DNA from 2 places in the Comamonas sp. F1-6 genome. Region 1 is predicted to be linked to the other one. Evidence: predicted binding sites of a transcription regulator. Region 1 holds the regulator's gene; the other holds the start of a gene.

Region 1 (5,180 bases):
CTTCGGGCCTGGGTGCCCGATGGACGCTGGGCGCTGTTTGCGGCCTGCTTTGCAGGCAATCTTGCCATGGCCAGCATTTCTCTGGCATGAGCCATGGTTGCTTCGGACAGGTGCTCGCCGCCCAGCATGCGGGCCATTTCCATCTCGCGCTCCTCGCCAGTCAGCGGATCCACGCTGCTGATGGTGGTGTTGGACTTGGGGCGCTTGGTCACCCGGTAGTGCTGGTCTGCATAGGCAGCGACCTGGGGCAGGTGAGTGACGGCCAGCACCTGGCGTGAATCGCCGAGCGAGTGCATGAGGCGGCCCACGGTTTCGGCCACGGCTCCGCCCACGCCGGAGTCCACCTCGTCAAAAATCAGGGTCCCGGCCTGGCCCAGTTCGCTGGTGGTCACGGCAATGGCCAGCGAGATGCGCGACAACTCGCCGCCCGATGCCACCTTGGCAACGGGTTTGGGCGTGGCGCCGGTATGGCCTGCAACCAGAAAAGTGATGCTGTCCGTGCCCGCGGGACTGGCGGCATCGGCATGTTCGAGCTGCACTTCGAAACGGCCGCCCTTCATGCCCAGGCTTTGCATGGACTGGGTGATGGCGCGTGACAGGCGTGGTGCAGCCAGGGTGCGCTGCTGCGAGATTTTGCGCGCCTCGGCCTGATACCTGAGGTGGGCGGCTTGCTCTTTGGCGCGCAGCCCCTCCACATCGACGGCAGCATCCAGCTGGTGCAGCTCCTGTTTCCAGCCTTCGAGCAGGGTGGGCAAGTCCTCGGGTGTGCGCTTGTAGCGGCGCGCCAGTTGCATCCACAGCGACAGGCGTTCATCGAGATCGGCCAGCAGCTCGGGATCCAGATCGGCGCGGCGCAGATAGGCCTGCAGCGAGTGACGGGCATCGTGCAACTGGGCCACACAGGAGCCCAGTACGTCGGCAATGCTCTGAAACTCAGGCTCAAGATGCTCCTGGTCCTGCAGCAGGTGGTGGGCCCTGCCCAATGGGGTGGCCGCTCCCGCATCGTCATCCTCCAGCAGTTGCAGACAGGACTGGGCCGAGTCCATCAAGGTCTGCGCGTGTGACAGACGTGTGTGCTGGGCATTGAGCTCATCCCACTCTTCGGCGCGCGGCGACAGCTTGTCCAGCTCGGAAATCTGCCATTGCAGGCGCTCCCGTTCGCGTTGCAGATTGTCCTGGGCCGATAGCGCCTGCTCCAGTGCCTGATGGTTCTGGCGCCAGTCCAGCCAAAGCGATTTGAGCTGGGCCGTTTCAATGCCGCCGTAGGTATCCAGCATGGCGCGTGCTGCATCCGGGCGAGTCAGGCTTTGCCAGGCATGCTGGCCGTGAATGTCGATCAGCTGATCGCCCAGATGGCGCAGCTGCGTGGCTGTTGCGGGAGAGCCGTTGATCCAGGCGCGGCTGCGGCCCAGACTGTCGATGACGCGGCGCAGCAGCAAATCCTGCTCCTGCGCAAAACCCGACTCTTCCAGCCATTCATGAAGATGGGGTGGGCAATCGAACTCTGCGCAAATATCGGCCTGAGGGCAGCCTTCGCGCACCACCTGTGCATCGGCTCGTGCGCCCAGAACCAGTTGCAGAGCGTCGAGCATGATGGATTTGCCGGCCCCGGTTTCGCCGGTAAGCACCGTGAAGCCGGTCTGCCAGTCCAGATCGAGTGACTGGACGATCACAAAGTCCCGCAGGACGATGCGCTTCAAGGCCATGGTCAGACGCCTCCCTCGTTCCAGCCCAGTTTTTTGCGCAGGGTGTCGAAGTAATTCCAGCCCTTGGGGTGCAGAAAGTGCACGCTGTGATCGGCGCGCGTCACCAGGATGCGGTCACCATGCTGCAGCGATTTCAGTGACTGCATGTCAAAGTTCGCGCTGGCGTCGCCTCGGCCGCCCACCACCTCGATAGTCACTTCCTGAGCGTCGGAGAGCACGATGGGGCGGTTGGAGAGGTTGTGCGGCGCGATGGGCACCATCACCCAGGCAGGAATCGAGGGGTGCAGCATGGGGCCGCCGGCCGAGAGCGCATAGGCGGTGGAGCCCGTGGGGGTGGCCACGATCAAGCCGTCCGCGCGCTGGTTGGAGACAAAGCTGCCGCCGACCTCGATGCGCAGCTCCACCATGCCCGAGGTCGAGCCACGGTTGACCACCACATCATTCATGGCTTGGGCTTCAAACACGCACTGGCCGTCGCGCATGACGCGAGCATTCATCAGGGTGCGTTCGTCTTCCTCGTACTCGCCCTGCAGTATGGGCGTGATGGAGGCTTCGAATTCATCCAGGGCGATATCGGTGACAAACCCCAGGCGGCCCTGGTTGATGCCGACCAGCGGCGTGCCATAGCGCGCCAGATGGCGGCACACGCCCAGCATGGTGCCGTCGCCGCCCACCACCAGGCCGAGGTCGCAATGCCTGCCCAGACCGTCAACGTCCATGCTCGGGTAATCGGGCAGGCCCGCATAGATGGCGGACTGGGTATCCAGAATCACCTCACAACCCAGGCTGCGCACGTAACCGGCAATCTGTTGCAGCGCTTCGCTGGCTGCATCGGACGGAACGCCTGCTGCGGGTGTGTGGTACTTGCCGATCAGGGCAATATGGTGGAACGTGGATGTCATCTGGGAAATTACATCATTAAAATGAAATCATGCTCGACGAACGTGCCAAGTTATTGCTCAAAGCGCTGATCGAGCGTTACATCGCTGACGGTCAACCAGTCGGCTCGCGCACTCTTTCACGTGCATCCGGGCTTGAATTGTCGCCTGCCACCATACGCAATGTGATGGCCGACCTGGAAGAGATGGGTCTGATCATCAGTCCTCACACATCGGCAGGCCGCGTGCCGACAGCCAGGGGATATCGCCTGTTTGTCGACACCATGCTGACTGTGGACCGCTGCGATCTTGTAACGCCCGGCCTGATGCCTGAACAGCCGCAGAAGGTGATTGCCAATGCGGCCAATCTGCTGTCCAACCTCTCCCAGTTCGTGGGTGTGGTCATGGTGCCGCGTCGAAGCTCCGTCTTCAAGCATATCGAGTTCGTGCGCTTGTCGGAGCGGCGCTTTCTGGTCATCATCGTCTCACCCGAAGGCGATGTGCAAAACCGCGTGATCTTCACGGATGTGGATTACGAGTCCTCGCAACTGATAGAAGCCTCGAATTTCCTCAATCACCATTACGCCGGTTTGACAATGGAGGAGGTGCGCACGCGGCTGCAGACCGAGGTGGAGCAATTGCGGGGCCAGGTTGCCAGCCTCATGCAGGCAGCGGTGAATGTAGGCACTGAGGTCATGAGCAACCATGATCGCGAGGATGTGGTGATCGCCGGCGAGCGCAATCTGCTGTCCGTGAGCGATTTTTCCAGCGATATGGGCAATCTGCGCCGCGCTTTCGACCTGTTCGAGCAGAAAACGCAAATCCTTAGGTTGCTGGACTTCTCCAATCAGGCTGATGGCGTGCGCATTTACATCGGCGGCGAGAGCCAGACCGTGCCGTTTGAAGATTTGTCTGTAGTGAGTGCTCCCTATGAACTCGACGGCAAGGTGGTCGGCACCTTGGGGGTGATCGGCCCCACGCGCATGCACTACGACAAGATGATCCAGATTGTCGATATCACATCCAAACTGGTGAGCAATGCTCTGAGTCACAAGCGTTAGGCCCTACAATGGCGAAGTTTTTCTGGTGGCAGCCACGGCTGTTGTCAGTGTTGGGGCGTTAGCTCAGTTGGTTAGAGCAGAGGACTCATAATCCTTTGGTCGTCGGTTCAAGTCCGCCACGCCCTACCAAACTGCATGAAAGCCTGCCGTCTTCATCGATGGCAGGCTTTTTCTTTGCATGAACGCGAAAAAGTTGTCGATTTGGTTCGAGAGCCGTTTTTGCACTGCTAGAATACAACCCTGTTGCGGCTGTAGCTCAGCTGGATAGAGTACTTGGCTACGAACCAAGGGGTCGTGGGTTCGATTCCTGCCAGCCGCACCACAAAACGTCAAGCCTCAGAACTGAAAAGTTCTGAGGCTTTTTCGTTTCTGGGCTCAGGCTTTGGGTATCAGCAAGGTGAAGCTGCTGCCTTGGCCCAGCTGGCTGCTTATCTGCAGGCTGCCGCCATGACGCTGTGCCACGGTGCGCGTGAAGGCCAGGCCCAGGCCCACGCCATCCATGCGCTGGTGTTGCTGCAGGCGCTCGAAGGGCTGGCTGAGTCTGGCCAGCGATGCCTCGTCCATGCCGGAGCCGTGATCGCGCACGGCGATGCCCCATTGGCTGTCTTGCTCGACAACGGCGATTTCCACTTGGGCACCGCCATCCCCAGTCTGTGGCTTGCCGTATTTGATGGCATTGCTCAACAGGTTGATGACGGCGCGGTGCAGCAGGCCGGGGTCGCCATGCACGCAGGCTTCGGCATCCGGCAGCTCGAACACCAGTTGCATGTTCTGCTGCTGGGCAAGGGTCCAGCAATCCGAGACGGCCTGATCCGCCAGCAGGCCCAGGTCCAGGACTTCGCTGCGGTATTGCTGCTGCTGGGCTCTGGCCAGATGCACAAAATCGTCTGCCAGCTGAAGAGACGACTGGGCATAGCCCTCAATGCGGTCAAACAGTGCATCTTGCGAATCGATGCGCTTGCCTGTGCGCTGCATCTCCAGCAAGGTGATGATGGAGCCTATCGGTGCACGGATATCGTGGGAGATGAACTGCATGGCTTGGTCGCGCTGGGCCTGTGCGCTGCGCAGGTCGCTGATATCGACCAGGGTGATGAGCCAGCCCGAGGTGGGCGGTGCCTCGAAGCTCTGGCTCAGCAGCATCAGATGGCGGCCCTGGGTGTCGCGCCCTTCGCTCTGGCGTGACAGAGTAGCTTGCTGCAATGCGCTGTGCGTGAGCAGTGGCGTGCTGCTGGCAGCGCGGCCGCCGTCGCTGCTGGCGCTGTTCAGGCCGTGGAGCAGGGCGACCAGATCGTCACCTTGCTGGAGTTTGTGCTCCAGGCTCTCGATATAGCGGTGCGCGGCCGTGTTGGCAAGCAGCAGCAGCCCTTCGCGGTCGCAGACAAAAGTGGCCGAGGGCAGCTGGCGCAGGCTTTCGCTGACGAAGTGATGCAATGCGCGCAGCTGGCGCGAGGCTTGCTCCACAGCGTCGATCCGCTGATCGAGTGCGTCGCTCTTGAGCGAGGGGGCGGGCAGGCCCTGGCCTTGCAGATCGCGCA
Region 2 (5,180 bases), on a different contig from region 1:
CATGGCCTGTATCTGGAAGATCTGTACATCACGCCTGACGCCCGCGGCCACGGCGCCGGCAAGGCCCTGCTCCAGCATCTGGCCCGGATCGCCATGGAAAAGGACTGCGGCCGCTTTGAATGGAGTTGCCTGGACTGGAATACGCCCTCCATCAAGTTCTATGACAGCCTGGGCGCCCTGCCACAGACCGAGTGGATCCGCTATCGCATGACGGGCTCGGCCCTGCAGGCCATGGCCACGGGTGACAAACAGGCTTGAGCCCCAGGCCAGATCATCCAGAGTGATGTGTGCAGCCCTTCGAAGTGATGCGCGCCCCTTTGCAGATTGAGTGTACGCAACATCAACAATGCGGCGCGTTCGCGCTTGCGCCAAAATGAATGGTTTTGCAAAACAATAACAAAGGCGGCAATCAGTGCTGACCTTTCACACTATCTCTGGAATCCAGAATGCCAAGCTATCAAGAACTCATCGCTCAGAAAAATGCGCTGGACAAGCGCATCGAAGAAGCGCGCAGCACCGAAGCCAAGGAAGCCCTGGCCACCGTCAAGCAACTGATCGCCACCTTCGGCTTTACCTCTCAGCAGGTTTTCCCCTGGAAGCCTGAAGAAAAGAAAAAGGTCGAGGCCAGGTACTACGACCCCGAAAGTGGTGCGACCTGGACCGGCCGCGGCAAGCCCCCAAAGTGGATCGAAGGCAAGGATCGCGGCCAGTACGAGATCAAGACCACGCCCAACGTGGACTTCAGCGCGCCGCGCGACGAAAAAAACCCGTTCCCGGTTCAATAAGCAGCCCGGCCGTTCAGCCGCCAGCAGCCTGCTCCGCCGGCTGCGGTGCCTTGAGCATGCGCACCAGGGCCGCCACGTTCAGGCACTGGATGAGCAAATCGCCGTCATTGGCCCGGATCAAGCGGTCAACCAGCTGATCCGCCGCACCCGCCATTGCAGGGGCCAGTCGCAGCTGCCCGCTCTCGAATCGCGCCACCCCTTCGAGATCGCTGACCAGCACACCCAGCTTGAGCCCCCTGTGCTCCAGCACGATCACCTGGCTTTGCGCCGTCCTGGTCACGGGCTTGCCAAAAAGCAGCTCCCCCAGATCGAATACCCAGACATAGCCAGCCACAACCCCTTGGCTGCGCCGCGCCAGCGTGCCCACGCAATGCGGCAAGCGACCGGCTGAAACGGGGGCGATGGCCGAGGCACTCTGAGCCTCGAGCACGCAGGCAGCATCCACGGCGAGCACGCTGCACCCCACAAAAAAGGTCGCCATCTCCATGCCCACGGCACTGCCCTGGCTGGCCGCCGCCAAGCTTTGCACCCTGGTGTTGCGGCGAGAGACGGCCGCCAGCGCATCGTCCTGCACGGCACCAAACGCCTGCACGGACAAGGCCAGCACCTCTTCGCTATAGCCGTCGCTGCGCTTGAACTCCCGGTAACCGCTGCCCGCCGTGATAGCCACCACGCAATACTGGCCCTGATACACCATGGCGCGGGCCATGCTCTGTCCAGATGCCAGGGCCAGCATCTGCGGCGGCAGATCCAGCTGCATGCCCGGCTGCAGCTGCACATCCGAGGAAGACATGACCAGGCCCGAGCGGTTCAGATAGACCACCCGCCTGCCGCCTGCCGCCTGAACACCGGTCACGCCCTCAAGCATGGCCTTGAATTCACGCTGTGCATGGAACACCAGGCCGATTCCGCCCAGCACCACGCCATCGGCATTGCGTATGGCCGCGTGATAGACATAGGTCGGGCCGTCCTCCTCGTGCTGAACACAAGGGCGCCATGGCGAGACGTGATAGGCCTGGGTCCCGCCCAGCGCCAGAACCTGGTGCAGGCTGTCCGTCTCTATATAGGTGCCCAGCAGCCCACGGATCTCGGCATCGGGGCGGCCTCGCTGACTGACGGCCACGACCCTGCCGCGAACGTCATAGACCATGATTTGCTGGTAGACCGTATACAGGTCGTGAATGGCGGTGAGCAGCGCACAGGCCTCGCTCACCTGATCCGGGGCCGTCTCGCCCAAGGCCAGGTCCTCGAGCAATTCGGACAGCTGCGGCGTCAAGGCCCACCAGCGGCAGTCGTTGGCACGCTCATAGAGATTGCGATCGAGCAGATCCACCAGCAGACTGGTCAACAGGCTGTTGTCTCTCAGTGCGGTGTTGAGCACCGTGCCGTAGAGCGCATCGATGGACTGGGAGAAGACCTCGTTGGTCCGCGCCCCCGTCTCGCCAATCTGCTCCAGCACGGCCTGCAGCCGCGTGTTGTCCATCTGCTTGCCTGCTGTCATGACGCGGCCGTTCCAGACCACACGACGTATGGTGTCCGCTGCGCTGCGTATGGCATGCAGGGGGGGGCAGAAGCGATGTGCATGTGCCAGCAGGCCCTGGGCCACCGCGGCATCCAGCCCATCCAGACCTGCTTGCGATTGAAGACCGAAGGCCAGCTCCAGCGGCGTCATGATCTGCGCCCGCCAGCCCTGGGGGCCCATATAGCCTTGATAGCCTGCCGAGGCCGCCGATTGCACCAGATAGGTGCGTCCTCCATGTACATACAGCGAATCCGCACCATCACGGTGAGGCCGCACGTTCGCACCCACACCAATCCAGTGCGGATCGCTGCTGGCCAGCACCAGTCCCCGATCATCGAGCAACAGGGCGATGCTGGTCTGAGCTTCGGGCGCGCCGCTACCGTCTGTCCGGTCTCGGCCGCTCCAGATGCCTTGCATCTCGCCATCAAAGTCAAAACACAGGCACAGCACGCCAATAGGCTGGCGGTTGCCGGCGTGCAGCATGCGATGCGCATAGATCAACGCGCTGCCGTGCCCTGGCAGCAGGTCGGTGGCACCGAAACTCTGCACAAAGCCCGGGCTTTGCAGAGCGCGGGCAATCAATGTATCCCGGCATGGCTGATCTGCGGCCTGACTCCTCTCGCGCGCACTCGTTCGCACCCGGCCTTCGGCATCCAGCAGCAGAATGTCCGCGTAGACCGTGTACTTGCTTCGGTAGGCACGCAGACGCTGGGTGATGGCCGCCTCGTCGCCATCCGCTGCGGCCATGAACTGGCACAGCATGGCGTCGGTCGCCAGAAACCCCACGTCGGCCGTGCGCTCGTAGAGATTGCGCACCAGGGTATCGATCAGATGCTGTGCCTGACTGGCCAGCCCCGCCGTCACCCCCGTCACCGCCTGCATCACCATGGACTGCACCAGCTCCTGCTCCAGCCGCTCGAAGCCGCCACGCGTGGCGGCCATCATGGGCAACAAGGCCTGCGCTTCCTGAGGGCAATTCATCTTGGCTGAGGACTCTATGAGCCGCCACATCAGATTCAGCTCCCTGAGCGAACTCTCGCAGCGCCCGACCTGGCGCATATGAGGAATGAAGACGTCTGTCTGCAGCAGATCCTGGGCGCGCTGCGCCGGGGCAGTCATGGTTTCTAGAGGCATGTTCTGCCAGAGCAAAAGCCAGGCCTATTTGTAAAAACACGTTACACATGACTAAGAACAAACCCTGTTTCCTCGCAGATTTGTCCTGCGAACGGCTGGGGAGAGGTCTTGAAAGCGCGAGAAATTGCCTTATTATTAGCACTCAATGGGGTTGAGTGCTAACAGCTTGACCCTAGATATTCCGAATGTCGGCCAGGATGGCTGGCAAGTCTTGTTTCAACTTTGTTGATGTATTTAGGAGTTGGTATGAACCTGCGTCCCCTGCACGATCGCGTGATCGTCAAGCGCCTCGAAAACGAAACCAAGACAGCCTCGGGCATCGTGCTCCCTGATGCTGCCACCGAGAAGCCTGACCAGGGCGAAGTGCTGGCTGTGGGTCCCGGCAAGCGCAATGACAAGGGCGAGCTGATCGCTCTGAACGTGAAGGTCGGCGACCGCGTTCTGTTCGGCAAGTACTCTGGCCAAACCGTGAAGATCCACGGCGACGAGCTGCTGGTCATGAAGGAAGACGACCTGTTCGCAGTCGTCGAGAAGTAATCCTTCCCGAACACCTCCCCCTATTCATGGCTGTCGGCGACTGATTGACAAGCGCTGGCAGCCCAATTGAACCCCATTCTTTAGGAGCCAAAAATGGCAGCAAAAGACGTAGTTTTCGGCGGTGAAGCACGTGCACGCATGGTTGAAGGCGTGAACATTCTGGCTAACGCAGTCAAGGTTACCCTGGGCCCCAAGGGCCGCAACGTGGTGCTGGAGCGCTCCTTCGGCGCCCCCACCGTGACCAAGGACGGCGTGTCCGTGGCCAAGGAAATCGAACTCAAGGACAAGCTGCAGAACATGGGCGCCCAGCTCGTGAAGGAAGTGGCCTCCAAGACCAACGACATCGCTGGTGACGGCACGACCACCGCTACCGTGCTGGCCCAAGCCATTGTGCGCGAAGGCTCCAAGTACGTGGCCGCCGGCCTGAATCCCATGGACCTGAAGCGCGGCATCGACAAGGCTGTCGCCGCCCTGGTGGAAGAGCTGAAGAAGCAATCCAAGGCCACCACCACTTCCAAGGAAATCGCTCAAGTGGGCACGATCTCCGCCAACTCCGACTCCGACGTGGGCGAAATCATCGCTCAAGCCATGGACAAGGTCGGCAAGGAAGGCGTGATCACCGTTGAAGAAGGCAAGAGCCTGGCCAACGAACTGGATGTCGTCGAAGGCATGCAATTCGACCGCGGCTACCTGTCGCCCTACTTCATCAACAACCCCGAAAAGCAAGCCGCGATTCTGGACAACCCCTTCGTGCTGCTGTTCGACAAGAAGATCAGCAACATCCGCGACCTGCTGCCCACGCTGGAAGCTGTGGCCAAGGCCGGCCGTCCTCTGCTGATCATTGCCGAAGACGTCGAAGGCGAAGCCCTGGCGACTCTGGTGGTGAACACCATCCGCGGCATCCTGAAGGTTGTGGCTGTGAAGGCTCCCGGCTTCGGCGACCGTCGCAAGGCCATGCTGGAAGACATCGCCATCCTGACTGGCGGCAAGGTCATCGCTGAAGAAGTGGGCCTGTCGCTGGACAAGGTGACTCTGGAAGATCTGGGCCAGGCTGCTCGCGTCGAAATCGGCAAGGAAAACACCACCATCATCGACGGTGCTGGCGCTGCTGACGAAATCGAAGCCCGCGTGAAGCAAATCCGCATCCAGATCGAAGAAGCCACTTCCGACTACGACCGTGAAAAGCTGCAAGAGCGCGTGGC

Evidence for each region. The regulator HrcA, encoded in region 1, represses chaperone genes, less so after heat shock. The targets are predictions, from matches to a motif close to TTAGCACTCNNNNNNNNNGAGTGCTAA.
Region 2: the regulator HrcA is predicted to act here: its motif matches at 3,577-3,603, upstream of groES (co-chaperone GroES).

Annotation. Positions count from the first base shown of each region.
Region 1 is NZ_JBCPWN010000001.1:60,502-65,681, forward strand. Features, by position in the region: gene recN (DNA repair protein RecN) at 1-1,706, opposite strand, end outside; gene AAIL66_RS00305 (NAD kinase) at 1,709-2,608, opposite strand; gene hrcA (heat-inducible transcriptional repressor HrcA) at 2,638-3,645, shown strand; tRNA gene AAIL66_RS00315 (tRNA-Ile) at 3,698-3,774, shown strand; tRNA gene AAIL66_RS00320 (tRNA-Arg) at 3,891-3,967, shown strand; gene AAIL66_RS00325 (CHASE2 domain-containing protein) at 4,021-5,180, opposite strand, start outside.
Region 2 is NZ_JBCPWN010000010.1:51,637-56,816, reverse strand. Features, by position in the region: gene AAIL66_RS12315 (GNAT family N-acetyltransferase) at 1-258, shown strand, start outside; gene AAIL66_RS12310 (H-NS histone family protein) at 447-785, shown strand; gene AAIL66_RS12305 (chemotaxis protein CheW) at 799-3,441, opposite strand; gene groES (co-chaperone GroES) at 3,688-3,978, shown strand; gene groL (chaperonin GroEL) at 4,072-5,180, shown strand, end outside.